Regions from separate parts of the Streptomyces sp. NPDC059010 genome, predicted to be linked through region 2. Evidence: predicted binding sites of a transcription regulator. Region 2 holds the regulator's gene; each other region holds the start of a gene.
The links. The regulator HspR, encoded in region 2, represses chaperone genes until heat shock. The targets are predictions, from matches to a motif close to TTGAGNNNNNNNNNCTCAA.
Positions count from the first base shown of each region.

Region 1 (5,714 bases), on a different contig from region 2:
CCACCCGTGGATCCTGGACCACCTCACCGACCGCCCCGACCACCTGTGGTCCAAGCCGCCGAAGACCGAGGAGCCGTTCTCCACGCCCCGCTCCTGGCACATGCTCTCCGACGCGCTGCACTCCTTCGGCCGCGACCTCGACGAGGCGACGCTGAAGGTGCTGGCGCACGGCACGCTGACCCCGACGCACGCCACCGCGTTCTGCGGCTACGTCAGGATCGTGCGCAGTCAGTTCGGCATCGAGGCCGTCATCAAGGGCGACGCCCGCTGGCCGCACCGTATGGAGGACCGCGACCTGCTCTACTACCTCGCCGAGTCCTTCCGCGGCCGGCTGGTCAAGGAACTGCCCGCGAGCAAGGACCACATGTCGGCGAGCGGCCGTCAGACCGCGTACCGCGCGAAGTCGCTGCTGGTGCAGCTCGCCGAGATCTCCGTCGAGGTCGCCCAGAGCGTCATCGCGTCCGACGCCGACGGCAACCCCGTCCTGCCGTCCTGGTTCCTGGTGGAGGCGGCGCGGGACATGCCGCGGCTGGTGGAGGCGCGGCGATGAGCCGCACCCACGACAAGGGGAAGGGAAAGAAGAAGCGGGACCTGGCGGCGGAGGCGTTCGCCGAGGGGATGCGGCTGGTGCGCGCCAATCCCGCGCTCGCCGCCGTCGAGTTCGTCGTCTGCCGCCAGGAGAAGTGCGAACAGGCGCCCCGCGACGGCCTCGTCCGCGTCGACTCCGACGGCGACCTGCACGCCCACCCCGCGCGCATCGCCGAACCCGCCACCTGGGCCTGGGCCATCGCACACGCCGTCCTGCACCTCGGCTTCGGCCACGTCCCTTCCAGGAAGGGCACCCCCGTACAGCCCGACCGCGCCGAACTCGCCGCCCGCTGCGCCGTAGTCAACCGCTTCCTGCTCACCTTCCCGGTCGGACAGGCACCGGACCACCTCCCCCTGACCTACCCGGACGGCGACGAGGAGCAGCTCGCCGCGCGCTGGCGGCGGGACGGCATCCCGGCCGCCTACGAGCGCTGCGGCACCGCGGGCCCGGAGCCCGACCTGCTGCTCGTGGAGTGGATGGGCTGGTTCGGGTCGCCCCCGGACCACCAGCTCGCCTTCGCCACCGCGCTCACCCGGACCGTCTCCACCGCGATGGACATGGCGGGCGGCCGCCGCGACTCCATGGACGGCGAGCCGGTCCGGAAGCGGCCCTGGCAGTGGGCCCTGGAGTGGTTCATCACCTCCTACCCGCTGCTCGGCGGCATCGCGGCCGGCATCAAGCTCGTCGCCGACGCCGAACTCGCCCGCGCGCACGGCATCGCCGTCGCCGCCGTCAACGCCGAGGCCGGCGAGATCTACATCAACCCGCTGCGCCAGTTCGAGGACGAGGAGTGGCGGTTCATCCTCGCCCACGAGATGCTGCACGCCGCCCTGCGCCACGGCGACCGCTGCGGCGCCCGCGACCCGTATCTCTTCAACGTCGCCTGCGACTACGTCATCAACGGCTGGCTGCGCGAGATGCAGGTCGGGGAGATGCCCCAAGGGCTGCTGTACGACGCGCAGTTCACCGGCCTGTCCGCCGAGGAGGTCTACGACCGGATCGCCGGCGACCTGCGCCGGATGCGCCGGCTGGCGACCCTGCGCGGCAAGGGCGTCGGCGATGTGCTCGGCGCCCCGCTCGGCCCGCCCTGTGACCATGTCGATCTCGACGAGTTCTACCGCCGGGGTCTGGGCCAGGGCCTCGATCTGCACCAGCAGCAGGAGCGCGGCTTCCTGCCCGGCGGTCTGGTCCAGGAGATCCGCGCGCTCAGCCATCCGCCGCTGCCGTGGGACGCTCAACTGGCCCGCTGGTTCGACGAGTTCGTGCCACGCCCCGAGCCGGTGCGGACGTACGCCCGTCCCGCGCGCCGCCAGGGGTCGACGCCCGACATCCCGCGCGCGGGCCGCTACTTCCCGCCCGAGGAGATCGCCCGCTGCACCTTCGGCGTCGTCCTGGACACCTCCGCCTCCATGGGCGCCGGTCTGCTCGGCAAGGCGCTGGGTGCCATCGCGTCGTACGCCGAGGCCCGGGACGTACCGGCGGCTCGGGTGGTGTTCTGCGACGCGGGACCGTACGACGCGGGGTATCTGCCGGTGACGGACATCGCGGGACGGGTGCGGGTGCGCGGCCGGGGCGGTACGGTCCTGCAGCCCGGGATCGATCTGCTGCAGCGCGCGGACGACTTCCCGCCGGGTGCGCCCGTCCTGGTCATCACCGACGGCTGGTGCGATGTGCTGCGGGTGCGGCGCGAGCACGCGTATCTGATTCCGCAGGGCCGTCGACTGCCGTTCACCCCGCGTGGGCCGGTCTTCCGGGTGCAGTGAGCCGGAGTGTGATCGGATGGGGGGCACGGACCCAGGAAACGGGCCCCCACGCGAAAGGAAGAACCGTGGCTACCACGCGCTCCGCACACACCGTCTGGGAAGGCAGCCTGCTTGAGGGCAACGGTGTCGTCAACTTCGACTCTTCCGGTGCCATCGCCGCACAGCCGGTCACGTGGGCCTCGCGCTCCCAGGAGGCGAACGGCAGGACCAGCCCGGAGGAGCTGATCGCCGCCGCGCACTCCAGCTGCTTCTCGATGGCGCTGTCGCACGCTCTGGCGGGGGCCGGCACGCCGCCCACCAAGCTCGTCACCTCGGCCGACGTGAGCTTCCAGCCGGGGGAGGGGATCACCGGGATTCATCTCACCGTCGAGGGGACGGTGCCGGGGCTCGACGCCGAGGGGTTCGCCGCGGCGGCGGAGGACGCCAAGAAGAACTGCCCGGTCAGCCAGGCGCTGACGGGCACGACCATCACGCTGACCGCGAAGCTGGCGTAGCCGTTCGCCCACGGGGGTGCCGGGGACGGTCGTCGGGCGGCTGCGGCGTCGTCGTGGCCTGTCGCGCAGTTCCCCGCGCCCCTGGGGGTGTGGCCCTTCGGGCCACCCCCCAACCCTGAGCGGGCGCTCAGGGACCGTTTGGCACCCCTCACCCCGGTCACCCGTCCCATTGACAAGAACCCACTCAAGTTTTGTGCTGGAGTTCAAGAGGTGCGCTGGCGGAAGGGGACAGCGATGGCACGCGCGGTCGGGATCGATCTCGGGACCACGAACTCGGTGGTCGCCGTTCTGGAAGGCGGCGAACCCACTGTCGTCGCCAATGCGGAGGGGGCCAGGACCACACCGTCGGTCGTGGCCTTCGCCAAGAACGGCGAGGTGCTCGTGGGGGAGGTGGCCAAACGGCAGGCGGTGACGAACGTCGAGCGCACCGCCCGTTCCGTGAAGCGGCACATGGGCGACGGGAGCTGGCGGTTCCCCGATCAGGGCGATATCGACGGCACCCGCTACCGGGCGCAGGAGCTGTCCGCCCGGGTGCTGCAGAAGCTGAAGCGGGACGCCGAGTCCTATCTCGGCGAGGACGTCACCGACGCGGTGATCACCGTCCCCGCGTACTTCGACGACGCCCAGCGGCAGGCCACCAAGGAGGCCGGGGAGATCGCGGGCCTGAAGGTCCTCAGGATCATCAACGAGCCCACGGCCGCCGCCCTCGCCTACGGCCTCGACCGGGGCGAGGAGCAGACGGTCCTGGTCTTCGACCTCGGCGGCGGCACCTTCGACGTCTCCCTGCTGGAGATCGGCGACGGCGTCATCGAGGTCAAGGCCACCAACGGCGACACGCATCTCGGCGGCGACGACTGGGACCAGCGGGTCGTCGAGCACCTGGTGAAGAAGTTCAAGGGACAGAACGGCATCGACCTCGGCAACGACAAGATGGCCCTGCAACGGCTTCGCGAGGGTGCCGAGAAAGCCAAGATCGAGCTGTCCAGCTCCTCCGAGACGACGATCAACCTGCCCTACATCACCGCCTCCGCCGAGGGCCCCCTCCACCTCGACGAGAAGCTGACCCGCGCCCAGTTCCAGGAGCTCACCGCGGACCTCCTCGACCGCTGCAAGACCCCCTTCCACCAGGCCGTCAAGGACGCCGGCATCAAGCTCGCCGCGGTCGACCACGTCATCCTCGTCGGCGGCTCCACCCGGATGCCCGCCGTCACCGACCTGGTGAAGGAACTCACCGGCAAGGACCCGCACAAGGGCGTCAACCCCGACGAGGTCGTCGCCGTCGGCGCGGCCCTCCAGGCGGGCGTCATCCGCGGCGACGTCAAGGACGTCCTCCTGCTCGACGTCACCCCGCTGTCCCTCGGCATCGAGACCAAGGGCGGCATCATGACGAAGCTCATCGAACGCAACACGACGATCCCGACCCGGCGTTCGGAGATCTTCACGACCGCCACCGACAACCAGCCCTCCGTCGGCATCCAGGTCTACCAGGGCGAACGTGAGATCGCCGCGTACAACAAGAAGCTCGGCGTCTTCGACCTCACCGGTCTGCCGCCCGCGCCGCGCGGGGTGCCGCAGATCGAGGTCGCGTTCGACATCGACGCCAACGGCATCATGCACGTCTCCGCCAAGGACCTGGCCACCGGGCGCGAACAGAAGATGACGGTCACCGGCGGCTCGGCGCTGCCGAAGGACGACATCGACCGGATGATGCGGGAGGCCGAGCAGTACGCCGAGGAGGACCGCAATCGCCGGGAGGCGGCGGAGACCAGGAACCAGGCCGAGCAGCTCGTCTACCAGACCGAGAAGTTCATCCGCGACAACGAGGACAAGGTCCCGGCGGACACCAGGACCGAGGTCGAGTCCGCGGTCACGGAGCTGAAGCAGCAACTGGAGCAGAACGCCGAGACGAACGCCCTGCGCAGCGGCATCGAGAAACTCGCCTCCGTCAGCCAGAAGATGGGCCAGGCGATGTACGCGTCCGCCGCCGGCGGTTCAGCCGATGAACCGAAGGCGAGCGCGCCCGACGACGAAGAGGGTGTGGTGGACGCGGAGATCGTCGACGACGAGAAGGACCAGAGGGACCAGAAGGGCGGGGCGGCCTAGGACCCGGTCTTTTCCCAGCCCCGCTTCTCCGGCCGCGGCCCCAGCTGTTCGGGGTCGCGGCTGCGGTACACCACATACGGCCGGAACAGGTACTGCACCGGTGCGCTGAACATGTGCACCAGCCGGGTGTACGGCACCAGGGCGATCAGTGCCATGCCGATCACCGCGTGGACCTGGTACAGCACCGGCACGCCCGCCATCCGGTCGAGGTCCGGCTGGAGTGTGAAGAGGCTGCGGGCCCAAGGGGCGATGGACTGACGGTAGTCGTAGCCGTCGCCGGAGGAGTGGGCCAGTTTCGCGACCATGCCCATCACGATCGCCGCGAACAGCACCACGTACATGAGCTTGTCGTTGACCGTCGTCGCCCGGAACACCGGTGCGTTCGTACGGCGCCGGTAGATCAGCAGCACGATCCCGGCGACCGTCAGCAGCCCGGCCGCCGTACCGCCGTACAGGGAGAACAGGTGGTAGGTGTGCTCGCCGACGCCGAGCGCGTCCGTCCAGGACTCCGGGATGAACAGGCCGATCAGATGGCCCACCAGCACGAACAGGATGCCGTAGTGGAAGGCGGGCGAGGCGATGTTCAGCAGCTTGGACTCGTAGACCTGCGAGGAGCGGGTGGTCCAGCCGAACCGGTCGTAGCGGTGGCGCCAGATCAGGCCGGCGACCAGGAGGGCGAAGGTGCCGTACGGCAGGACGCCCCAGAGGAGTGTGGTCATGGGCGCACTCCCGTGTGTGCGGTCGGCAGTGTGGCGCATACGGCGT
Region 1 is NZ_JBHYJA010000006.1:18,342-24,055, forward strand. It holds gene ACFWYS_RS07680 (ATP-binding protein) at 1-550, shown strand, start outside; gene ACFWYS_RS07685 (hypothetical protein) at 547-2,352, shown strand; gene ACFWYS_RS07690 (OsmC family protein) at 2,418-2,846, shown strand; gene dnaK (molecular chaperone DnaK) at 3,081-4,949, shown strand; gene narI (respiratory nitrate reductase subunit gamma) at 4,946-5,668, opposite strand; partial or broken gene narJ (nitrate reductase molybdenum cofactor assembly chaperone) at 5,665-5,714, opposite strand, start outside.
Region 1: a site for HspR is predicted at 3,016-3,034, ahead of dnaK (molecular chaperone DnaK). Genes of this name have one in related genera too.

Region 2 (5,714 bases):
CCGCCTTCGGGGTCGGTCTGCTCGCGGCGGCCGAGGTGATGGACGCGCTGGCCGTGCTGCTGAGTGTGCTGGCGGCCGCCCTGACCGGGTTCCTCATGCACAACTGGCCGCCCGCGCGGATCGGGTTCGGGGCGTGCGGGTCCCTGTTCGTGGGGTTCGTGCTGGCGGCGTCGGCCGTGATGAGCCGGGCCGGACGCGATCCGGTGTCGGGTGCGGGCGTGCTGTACGCGCTCACCGCCCTCGCCACCGCCGACCTGCTCCTCGTGGCGCTGTCCCGCCGGCTGGCCGGACGGCCGCTGCTGCGCGGCGGACCCGACCATCTCGCCCACCGGATGCGCCGGCTCGGCCTCACCCCGCCGGGTGTGACGGTCCTCCTCGGCGTGGCGGCCTTCGCCGGGGTGCTCGTCGCCGTCCTGGTGCACATGGGATGGATGGCCGTGTCCGGGGTGTACTGGGTGGGAGCGACCGCCTTCATCGCCGTACTCGGACTGCTTCGGATCAAGGTCTACGGGGCTCGGCGTCAACCCTCTTTTCCCTTGGGGGATCCCTTTGGGACGGCGACGCATGCCACATCTACGCAGGTCACGGGTCAGTTGCGTGTAAGGAACGGATAAGAGTTGAGTGGGGTCGACTCAGCTCTGTTGACCGGGCGGGGGGCGTCATGCACACTTGAGTCCGTTCCACTCAAGTCAGCTGGAGGAATTCACCATGGCACGTGCGGTCGGCATCGACCTGGGCACGACTAACTCCGTCGTCAGCGTTCTGGAGGGCGGCGAGCCCACCGTCATCACCAACGCCGAGGGTGCCAGGACCACGCCGTCCGTCGTCGCCTTCGCGAAGAACGGCGAGGTGCTGGTCGGCGAGGTCGCCAAGCGCCAGGCGGTGACCAACGTGGACCGGACCATCCGTTCGGTGAAGCGTCACATGGGCACCGACTGGAAGATCGAGCTGGACGGGAAGCCCTTCAACCCGCAGCAGATCTCGGCGTTCATCCTCCAGAAGCTGAAGCGGGACGCCGAGTCCTACCTGGGCGAGAAGGTGACCGACGCGGTCATCACCGTCCCGGCGTACTTCAACGACTCCGAGCGCCAGGCGACGAAGGAGGCCGGCGAGATCGCCGGTCTGAACGTCCTGCGTATCGTCAACGAGCCCACCGCGGCCGCGCTCGCGTACGGCCTCGACAAGGACGACCAGACGATCCTCGTCTTCGACCTCGGTGGCGGCACCTTCGACGTGTCCCTCCTGGAGATCGGCGACGGCGTCGTCGAGGTGAAGGCCACCAACGGTGACAACCACCTCGGTGGTGACGACTGGGACCAGCGCGTCGTCGACTACCTGGTCCAGCAGTTCCAGTCCGGCCACGGCGTGGACCTGGGCAAGGACAAGATGGCCCTCCAGCGCCTCCGTGAGGCCGCCGAGAAGGCCAAGATCGAGCTGTCCTCCTCCACCGAGACCTCGATCAACCTGCCCTACATCACCGCCTCCGCCGAGGGCCCGCTGCACCTGGACGAGAAGCTCACCCGGGCTCAGTTCCAGCAGCTGACGGCCGACCTGCTGGAGCGCTGCAAGACCCCGTTCTTCAACGTCATGAAGGACGCCGGCGTCTCCATCAACGAGATCGACCACGTCGTCCTCGTCGGTGGCTCGACCCGTATGCCCGCCGTCGCCGAGCTCGTCAAGGAGCTGACCGGCGGCAAGGACGCCAACAAGGGCGTCAACCCGGACGAGGTCGTCGCCATCGGCGCCGCCCTGCAGGCCGGTGTCCTCAAGGGTGAGGTCAAGGACGTCCTGCTCCTCGACGTGACCCCGCTGTCCCTCGGTATCGAGACCAAGGGCGGCATCATGACCAAGCTCATCGAGCGCAACACCACGATCCCGACCAAGCGGTCCGAGATCTTCACGACGGCCGAGGACAACCAGCCGTCCGTGCAGATCCAGGTCTACCAGGGCGAGCGCGAGATCGCGGCGTACAACAAGAAGCTCGGGATGTTCGAGCTGACCGGTCTGCCGCCGGCGCCGCGTGGCGTCCCGCAGATCGAGGTCGCCTTCGACATCGACGCCAACGGCATCATGCACGTGACCGCGAAGGACCTGGGCACGGGCAAGGAGCAGAAGATGACCGTCACCGGCGGCTCCTCGCTGCCGAAGGACGAGGTCGACCGGATGCGCCAGGAGGCCGAGCAGTACGCGGAGGAGGACCACCGCCGCCGCGAGGCCGCCGAGACCCGCAACCAGGGCGAGCAGCTCGTCTACCAGACGGAGAAGTTCCTCAAGGACAACGAGGACAAGGTCCCCGGCGAGGTCAAGACCGAGGTCGAGGCCGCCGTCGAGGAGCTGAAGACCGCGCTCAAGGGCGAGGACACCGCGGAGATCCGCACCGCGACCGAGAAGGTCGCGGCCGTCTCGCAGAAGGTCGGTCAGGCCATGTACGCCGACGCCCAGGCCGGTCAGGCCGCGGGTGGTCCCGAGGGTGCCGCCGACGGTGGCGCCAAGGCAGCCGACGACGACGTCGTCGACGCCGAGATCGTGGACGACGAGCGCAAGGACGGTGCCGCGTGACGGAGGAGACCCCGGGCTTCGACGAGAAGCCTGACGTCCCCTCCGGCGCCACCCCTGAAGACGCCGAGTCGGCGGCCGCTCCCCAGGAGGGGGCGGCCCCGGCCGGGGACGCATCAGTACAGATCGCCGGTCTGACGGCCCAGCTGGACCAGGTGCGCAAGGCACTGGAAGAGCGCACCGCGGACCTCCAGCGGCTCCAGGCCGAGTTCCAGAACTATCGCCGCCGGGTCGAGCGCGACCGGATCACGGTCAAGGAGATCGCCATCGCGAACCTCCTGACCGAGCTCCTGCCCGTGCTCGACGACATCGGCCGCGCGCGGGAGCACGGCGAACTCGTCGGCGGATTCAAGTCCGTCGCGGAGTCGCTGGAGACCGTCGCCGCGAAGATGGGTCTGCAGCAGTTCGGCAAGGAGGGCGAGCCCTTCGACCCGACGATCCACGAGGCGCTGATGCACAGCTACGCGCCGGACGTCACCGAGACGACCTGCGTCGCGATCCTCCAGCCGGGGTATCGCATCGGCGAGCGCACCATCCGCCCCGCGCGGGTGGCCGTCGCCGAGCCCCAGCCGGGCGCGCAGGCGGTCAAGGGCGAAGGGTCCGAGGAGAGCGCCGCGGCCGCCGACGACAAGGAGAGCGGTGGCCCGGACGAGGGCTGACGTTGACCTGACGACAAGAGAGGAGGGACGTCGAGGATGAGCACCAAGGACTTCATCGAGAAGGACTTCTACAAGGTCCTCGGCGTCCCCAAGGACGCCACCGAGGCCGAGATCAAGAAGGCGTACCGGAAGCTCGCCCGCGAGAACCACCCGGACGCCAACAAGGGCAACGCCAGGGCGGAGGAGCGCTTCAAGGAGATCTCCGAGGCGAACGACGTCCTCGGCGACCCCAAGAAGCGCAAGGAGTACGACGAGGCGCGCGCCCTCTTCGGCAACGGCGGCTTCCGTCCGGGGCCGGGCGGCGCGGGCGGCGGTTCCTTCAACTTCGACCTGGGCGACCTCTTCGGAGGCGGCGCCCAGGGCCAGGGGGGAGCCGGCGGCTTCGGCGGCGGACTCGGTGACGTCTTCGGGGGCCTGTTCAACCGGGGCGGCACGGGCGCGACCCGTACCCAGCCGCGCCGGGGCCAGGACATCGACACCGAGGTCACCCTCAGCTTCACCGAGGCGATCGAGGGGGCCACGGTCCCGCTGCGGATGTCCTCGCAGTCGCCCTGCAAGGCCTGCGCCGGCACCGGCGACAAGAACGGCACGCCGAGGGTGTGCCCGACCTGCGTCGGCACCGGCCAGGTGGCCCGGGGTTCGGGCGGCGGCTTCTCGCTGACCGACCCGTGCCCGGACTGCAAGGGGCGCGGCCTGATCGCCGAGCACCCGTGCATGGAGTGCAAGGGCAGCGGCCGGGCGAAGTCGTCCCGGACGATGCAGGTGCGCATCCCGGCCGGGGTGTCGGACGGGCAGCGGATCCGGCTGCGCGGCAAGGGGGCGCCCGGTGAGCGCGGCGGCCCGTCCGGCGACCTGTACGTCACCGTGCACGTCGACGCGCACCCGGTGTTCGGCCGCAAGGAGGACAACCTCACGGTGACCGTCCCCGTGACCTTCACGGAGGCGGCCCTCGGCGGCGAGGTCAGGGTTCCCACCCTGGGCGGACCGCCGGTCACCCTGAAACTGCCGCCCGGCACACCCAACGGCCGCACCATGCGGGCGCGGGGCAAGGGCGCGGTCCGCAAGGACGGCACCCGCGGAGACCTGCTGGTCACCGTCGAGGTGAGTGTCCCGAAGGACGTGACGGGGAAGGCTCGTGACGCGCTTGAGGCGTATCGCGAGGCGACCGCGGGTGAGGATCCGCGGGCGGAGCTGTTCCAGGCCGCGAAGGGAGCTTGATGGAGATGGACGGCCGTCGACGCAATCCGTATGAACTGACCGAGGAGACCCCGGTCTACGTCATCTCGGTGGCGGCCCAGCTCTCCGGCCTGCACCCGCAGACACTGCGCCAGTACGACCGCCTCGGCCTGGTCTCCCCGGACCGCACGGCCGGCCGTGGGCGCCGCTACTCGGCCCGTGACATCGAACTGCTCCGTCAGGTGCAGGCGTTGTCGCAGGACGAGGGCATCAACCTGGCCGGCATCAAGCGCATCATCGAGCTGGAGAACCAGGTCGCCGCGCTGCAGTCGAGGGTGGCCGAACTCCAGGCCGCCGTCGAGGGTGCCGCCGTGGCGATGCAGCAGCGGGAGGCGGCGGTGCACGCGTCCTACCGGCGTGATCTGGTGCCGTATCAGGAAGTGCAGCAGACCAGTGCGCTGGTGGTGTGGCGGCCGCCCAAGCGGAAGCAGACGGACTGACGCGCAGTCAGTTGTGTGTGGGGCCCGGAGGTTCGGTCGAACCTCCGGGCCCTCGCGCGTTCACGGGAGCCGTGCCGGGCGGGGTGACAGGAAGTGGGGCGGTCAGCCGGGGAGCATCTCGCCGGCCGCTTCCACCGCGAGCATCCACATGGGCTGGGCGCCCGTGCCGAAGGCGGCGGCCAGCGCGTAGCCGAGGGCCACGTCCAGGGCCTCCGGCTCGGTGCCCTCGCGCCACTCGGCGAGGACGCGTCCGTCGCCGTCGGAGGAGAAGTCGCCGATGTGCTCCTCGTCCCGCAGCAGACGGCTGCCCGGGATGGAGTCGGGCACCAGGTGCCAGGTGTGGTCCGCGTGGCGGACGTCGACCCGGTACGAGTGGCGGGTCAGCCGGCCCTTCGCGGGGTCGATGACGGCCTCCTCGCCGTCCACGGTGAGTGTGAGCAGGCCGCCGTCCCGGGTGCCGATCGGGATGTGGTCCTCGGCCTCGGTCCCCTCCGCGCGGAGCAGTTCGATCCGGGGCACCGACTCTCCCTCGACGGTGACCTCGCCGACGTTCATGTCGAGCCGCACGGCTATCGTGCCGAACCCGTTCTCCTCGACGGCGTTCTCGACGACGGGCTTCTCCTCGTAGCCGTCGTCATCGTCCTCGTACTCGTCGTGGTCGTCGTACGCGTGGTCGTCGTACTTGTCCGTGGCCGCCGGCGCGGATGCGGGTGCGGGTGCCGGGTCCTTCGGCATGGGATCTTCCTTTGCTGTGTGCATTTCTGACGGTGGTCAGTACGTCGTGAGCAGGTCGAAGTGTTCGGCCCAGGAGCCGCCCATGGTG
Region 2 is NZ_JBHYJA010000024.1:170-5,883, reverse strand. It holds gene ACFWYS_RS25265 (MraY family glycosyltransferase) at 1-614, shown strand, start outside; gene dnaK (molecular chaperone DnaK) at 709-2,559, shown strand; gene grpE (nucleotide exchange factor GrpE) at 2,556-3,215, shown strand; gene dnaJ (molecular chaperone DnaJ) at 3,252-4,433, shown strand; gene ACFWYS_RS25245 (heat shock protein transcriptional repressor HspR) at 4,439-4,891, shown strand; gene ACFWYS_RS25240 (hypothetical protein) at 4,994-5,626, opposite strand; partial or broken gene ACFWYS_RS25235 (antibiotic acetyltransferase) at 5,672-5,714, opposite strand, start outside.

Region 3 (5,714 bases), on a different contig from region 2:
GCCAGTTCGTTGCACCGCTTCGACTACGGCATAAGTTTCGGCGTCGCGACGAGCATCGGGGCACTGGCGGGGCTGCTGCGGCCGTGGCTGGGGCTGCCTGTGCTGGCCCTGTTCGGCGAGATGCTGATCCAGGACCTGCTCGACCTCACGGACCCGCTGACCAATTGGGGGCATCTGATCGCCCTGCTCATCGGGGTCGCGATGTGGCCGCTGGTACGGCGGTGGCGTGCCTCGGGGTCAGCCGCCCTCGGGTGACCAGATGTACGGGGTGGTGGTCGTCACCGCCTCGAAGCCCAGCCGCCGCAGGATGGGCAAGCTGTCGTCGGACGCGTCCACGTGCAGGTAGGTGACGCCGCGGGCGACGGCGAGTGCGGCCCGGGTCGCGACGAGCGCGCGGTAGATGCCGCGGCCCCGCCACTCGGCCAGCGTCGACCCGCCCCACAGACTCGCGAACTCGGTGCCCGCGCGGAACACCAGCCAGGCCGCGGAGACGACCTCGCCGTCCGCCTCGGCGACATGGACGGAGATCTCGTCGGGAGCGGCGTCGACGCGTCCGATCAGGTCGTCGGCGAGAAAGCCCATGTCGAAGCCCCAGACGACCGACTCCAGGGCGGCGATCCGGCGCATGTCGGCGTCCGCGGTGACCTGGCGCAGTGTCACGCCGTCCGGCAGGGCGGGCTCTCGTACGGCGAGGTCGGCGACGCGGCCGACGAGCACCGTCTCCCGGGGCTCGGGTACGAAGCCCGCCGTGCTCAGCCGGTCGGCGAGGTCGGCCGGTTCGTCGTGACCCCGGATCTTCCACTCCACCGCCTCACCTCGCGCCGCGAAGAAGTCGCGCTGCCGGGCGATCAGCCGGTCGAGCTCGGCGTCGTGCACGCCGAGAGAGCGCGGGCCGCTGACGAGACCCCGGAAGCCGCCCACTGTCCGCAGCAGCGGGCCGTCCTGTTCGTACGTCACTCCGGTGGGCGGGGTCGGGGGTGCGCCGCGCATCTGGTCGTCGTAGGCCGCGAGAAGGATCTCTGTGTCTGTCACGGGACGACGGTCGCGGGAAGGGGCGGAACCCGGCAAGCGTTTATTGGTGAAAGCCGAGGTCACGGGCTGTGGGGTAAGTGATCGCTCACAGCGAACGGAGGGTGGGGAACATTCGGGGACCCCCAAGCATTGAGTCGGCATAGCTCAACTTGACTGCCGAAGGGGAGATCATGGCTTCGACGTCCACACCGCTCACCCTGCCTGTGCTGCCGCTCGACGACGAGGTCGTGCTGCCCGGAATGGTGGTCCCGCTGGACTTGAACGACGCCGATGTGCGCGCCGCCGTGGAGGCCGCGGAGGCCGCCGCCCGGTCCCAGCCGGGAAAGCCACGGGTGCTGCTGGTGCCACGCATCGACGGGACGTACGCGAGCACCGGTGTGCTCGGCACCGTCGAGCAGGTCGGCCGGCTGGCCGACGGCGACCCGGGCGCCCTGATCCGCGGCCGGGGCCGGGTGCGGATCGGCGCCGGGACGACCGGGCCGGGTGCGGCGCTGTGGGTCGAGGGGACCCGTGTCGACCAGAGCGTGCCCGAGCCGCTGCCCGGCCAGGTCGGCGAGCTCGTGAAGGAGTACAAGGCGCTCGCCACCGCCTGGCTGCGCAAGCGCGGCGCCTGGCAGGTCGTGGACCGTGTCCAGGCCATCGACGACGTCTCCGCCCTCGCCGACAACTCCGGGTACTCGCCCTTCCTCACCACCGAGCAGAAGGTCGAGCTCCTGGAGACCGCCGACCCGGTGGCCCGCCTCAAGCTCGCCACCCAGCAACTGCGCGACCACCTCGCCGAGCAGGACGTCGCCGAGACCATCGCCAAGGACGTCCAGGAGGGCGTCGACAAGCAGCAGCGCGAGTTCCTGCTGCGCCGTCAGCTCGAAGCCGTACGCAAGGAACTGCGCGAGCTGAACGGCGAGCAGGACGGCGAGGAGTCCGACGACTACCGCGCCCGCGTCGAGGCCGCCGACCTGCCGGAGAAGGTCCGCGAGGCGGCCCTGAAGGAGGTCGACAAGCTGGAGCGGTCCAGCGACCAGTCGCCCGAGGGTTCATGGATCCGCACCTGGCTGGACACCGTCCTGGAACTGCCGTGGAACGAACGCACCGAGGACGCGTACGACATCCAGGGCGCCCAGGGCGTGCTGGACGCCGAGCACGCCGGCCTTGAGGACGTGAAGGAGCGGATCACCGAGTACCTGGCGGTGCGCAAGCGCCGCAGCGACCGGGGTCTGGGTGTCGTCGGCGGGCGACGCGGCGGTGCCGTGCTCGCGCTGGTCGGCCCGCCCGGCGTCGGCAAGACCTCGCTCGGCGAGTCCGTCGCGCATGCCATGGGGCGCAAGTTCGTGCGGGTCGCCCTCGGCGGCGTCCGCGACGAGGCCGAGATCCGCGGCCACCGCCGTACCTACGTCGGCGCGCTGCCCGGCCGGATCGTGCGTGCCATCAAGGAGGCCGGGTCGATGAACCCGGTGGTCCTCCTCGACGAGATCGACAAGGTGGGCTCCGACTTCCGGGGCGACCCGGCGGCCGCCCTGCTGGAGGTGCTCGACCCGGCCCAGAACCACACCTTCCGGGACCACTACCTGGAGGTGGAGCTGGACCTGTCGGACGTGGTCTTCCTGGCCACCGCCAACGTCCTGGAGGCCATCCCGGAGGCCCTGCTCGACCGTATGGAGCTGGTCCGCCTCGACGGCTACACCGAGGACGAGAAGGTCGTCATCGCCCGTGACCACCTGCTCCCGCGCCAGCTGGAGCGGGCGGGCCTGGCGAAGGACGAGGTCGCCCTCGACGAGGGGGCCCTGCGCAGGCTCGCCGGTGAGTACACGCGCGAGGCGGGCGTCCGCAATCTGGAGCGGTCCATCGCGCGGCTGCTCCGCAAGGTCGCGGCGCAGCACGAACTGGGCGAGCGGAAGCTGCCGTTCACCGTCACGGACGGCGATCTGCGCGGCCTGATCGGCCGGCCGCACCATGTGCCCGAGTCCGCCCAGGACCCGGCGGAGCGCCGTACGGCGGTGCCCGGCGTGGCGACGGGCCTCGCGGTGACGGGCGCGGGCGGTGACGTCCTCTTCGTGGAGGCTTCGCTCGCCGACCCGGAGACGGGCGCGGCGGGTCTGACCCTGACCGGCCAGCTGGGTGACGTGATGAAGGAGAGCGCACAGATCGCCCTGTCCTTCCTCCGCTCGCACGGCGCGGAACTGGAGCTGCCGGTCGCCGACCTGAAGGACCGGGGCGTGCACATCCACTTCCCGGCGGGCGCGGTGCCGAAGGACGGCCCGAGCGCCGGCATCACCATGACGACGGCGCTGGCCTCGCTCCTGTCGGGCCGTCTGGTCCGTACGGACGTGGCGATGACCGGCGAGGTCTCGCTGACCGGTCGGGTGCTCCCGATCGGCGGCGTCAAGCAGAAGCTGCTGGCGGCCCATCGGGCGGGCGTCACGACCGTCGTCATCCCCAAGCGCAACGAGCCCGACCTGGACGACGTCCCGGCCGAGGTGCTGGACAAGCTCGACGTCCACGCCGTCACCGACGTCCGCCAGGTCCTGGAACTGGCCCTGTCGCCGGCCACCAACGGCGCGGCGCCGGAGGTTCCGGTCGCGGCGTGACGGACGCGACCGGAGGAAAAGGCCCGGGTCCTCGTGAGAGGCCCGGGCCTTCGCCACACGGCGCCGGGTCAGCCGTTGGCGTGCCGGCGTTGTACTAGCCGTTGGCCAGGGCCGTGATGCGATCCACCGGCCCGTTGAACTTGTTGTGGTCACCGACCGTCGGTCCGGAGGACGTGTACTGCCACATCGTCTGGTACGACCAGCCCGCCGGCAGTTCGCCCACCGTCGACGCGTACCGGGCGATCCACAGCGGGTTGGCGGAGGCGAAGCCGCTGTAATTGCCGGTGCACTCCTTCCACCAGCTGGTGGCCGTGTAGATGACGGCGTCGCGGCCGGTGCGGGACTTGTACTGGTTCAGGAAATCGCGGATCCAGGCGACCATCGCGCTCGGGGTCTTGCCGTAGCACGTGGCGCCGTACGGGTTCCACTCGATGTCGAGGGCGCCGGGCAGGGTCTTGCCGTCGCGGGACCAGCCGCCGCCGTTGTTGACGAAAAAGTTGGCCTGCGTTGCTCCACTGGTGGTGTCCGGGGTGGCGAAGTGGTAGGCGGCGCGGACCATTCCGGCGTCGTAGGAGCCGTTGTACTGCTGGGTGAAGGACGGGTTCGTGTAGTACGTCCCCTCGGAGGCCTTCGTGTAGGCCCACTTCACCCCGTTCTTCCACAGGGTCGCCCAGTCGACGTTGCCCTGATAGCTGGAGACGTCCACCCCCTCCGTCTGGTCGACGGCGATGGGGTCCAGGGGCAGGCCGTCCGCCCCGTCGTGGGCCACGACGCCCATCCCCATGTAGGCGGAGCCGCGGGGCGGGAAGTCGTCGTCGGCGGATGCGGGAGAGGTCTGGACGGCGAGGGTGAGGGAGCAGGTGAGAGAGAGGACGGCGGCGAGCAGGAGCCCGGCGCGGTGCGGGCGCTGAGGGCGGAGCAGTTCGGATCTGTGCACGGGCATAAGCGTGCCTCCGAAGGCTCGGTGGTGCTCGGTGGGGAAACGCGGTGGCTATGGCGAATACATGCCAAGTCCGACGTTCCGGTAGAGAAGTTAGACGCGCAGAAGCGCAGGTGGAAGGGGGTCCGGAGGCTGCCTTTGGTCTGAGCCTGCGAAATACTGGCGGAGCTGCGGTGATTACGGCGGTCGGCGGAAACTTTCAGGACCGGGAAACACGAGGCAGGGGCTGACGTGCACGAAGACGGGAACGGCGACGGACGGCGAATCGACTCCGGAGCGTCCGGTGGTGGTATGGGTCAGCCCGAATTCCTCGATCTGGAACGCGAGTTGACGGTCCTGTTCCGGCGCGCCCGGGCCAAGCAGGGCGAGATGGCCCGCGAGGTCCATCCGGACCTGGAGTCGGCTGCGTACGGCCTGTTGGTACGCCTGGGTGAGTGCGGGCGTCAGCGGGCCACGGAACTCGCCGCCTACATCGGCGTCGGGAAGGCCACGATGTCGCGCCAGCTGCGCGCCCTGGAGGACCTCGGGCTCGTCGCCAGGGAACCGGACCCCGCGGACGGGCGGGCCTGGCTGGTGCACCTCACGGAGGAGGGGCGCGGCCGGGTCGCGAAGGTGCGGGAGGCCCGGCGGGCCCGGTATGTCGAGCAGCTCTCCCACTGGGACCGGGAAGAGGTCGCCGAGCTGGCGCGGTTGCTGAACCAGCTGAACCGGGGGATGGAGAAGTAGGGCCGCGGGGCACCGTTCACAAGTTCACATCTCCGCGTACACAACCGTCGCGTCGTCATGCGTCTTGCTCCGCCCCAGATACGTCCGCTCCTGCGCATCGGCCGTCTCCAGCGCCCGCACCCGCTCCACCAGCGCCCGAGCCCCCTCCTTCCGTACCAGGGCGAAGCAGTCCCCCCAGCTGCCCTCCCGGAACTTCTCCACCCACCGGGCCGCCCCGTCCGTCAGGGCGGCCAGCGCCCGCACCTCGGCTCGCGGCAGCACGCCCGTCACCGCCCGCTGCGCCACCGACGGATCCGCGGCGGCCGTGAAGAAGCCGCCCTCCTTGTTGCGGATGTGAGCGTCGATCAGCGCGTCCGTGGCCAGGGAGGCCCGGGGGAGGTTCGACAGACGGTCGTCGAGGCAGGGCGTGATCGTGCCGTCCGTCGACTCCA
Region 3 is NZ_JBHYJA010000010.1:56,247-61,960, reverse strand. It holds gene ACFWYS_RS12565 (rhomboid-like protein) at 1-255, shown strand, start outside; gene ACFWYS_RS12560 (GNAT family N-acetyltransferase) at 238-1,032, opposite strand; gene lon (endopeptidase La) at 1,203-3,617, shown strand; gene ACFWYS_RS12550 (lysozyme) at 3,712-4,560, opposite strand; gene ACFWYS_RS12545 (MarR family winged helix-turn-helix transcriptional regulator) at 4,789-5,283, shown strand; gene ACFWYS_RS12540 (protein phosphatase 2C domain-containing protein) at 5,308-5,714, opposite strand, start outside.
Region 3: a site for HspR is predicted at 1,162-1,180, ahead of lon (endopeptidase La). Genes of this name have one in related genera too.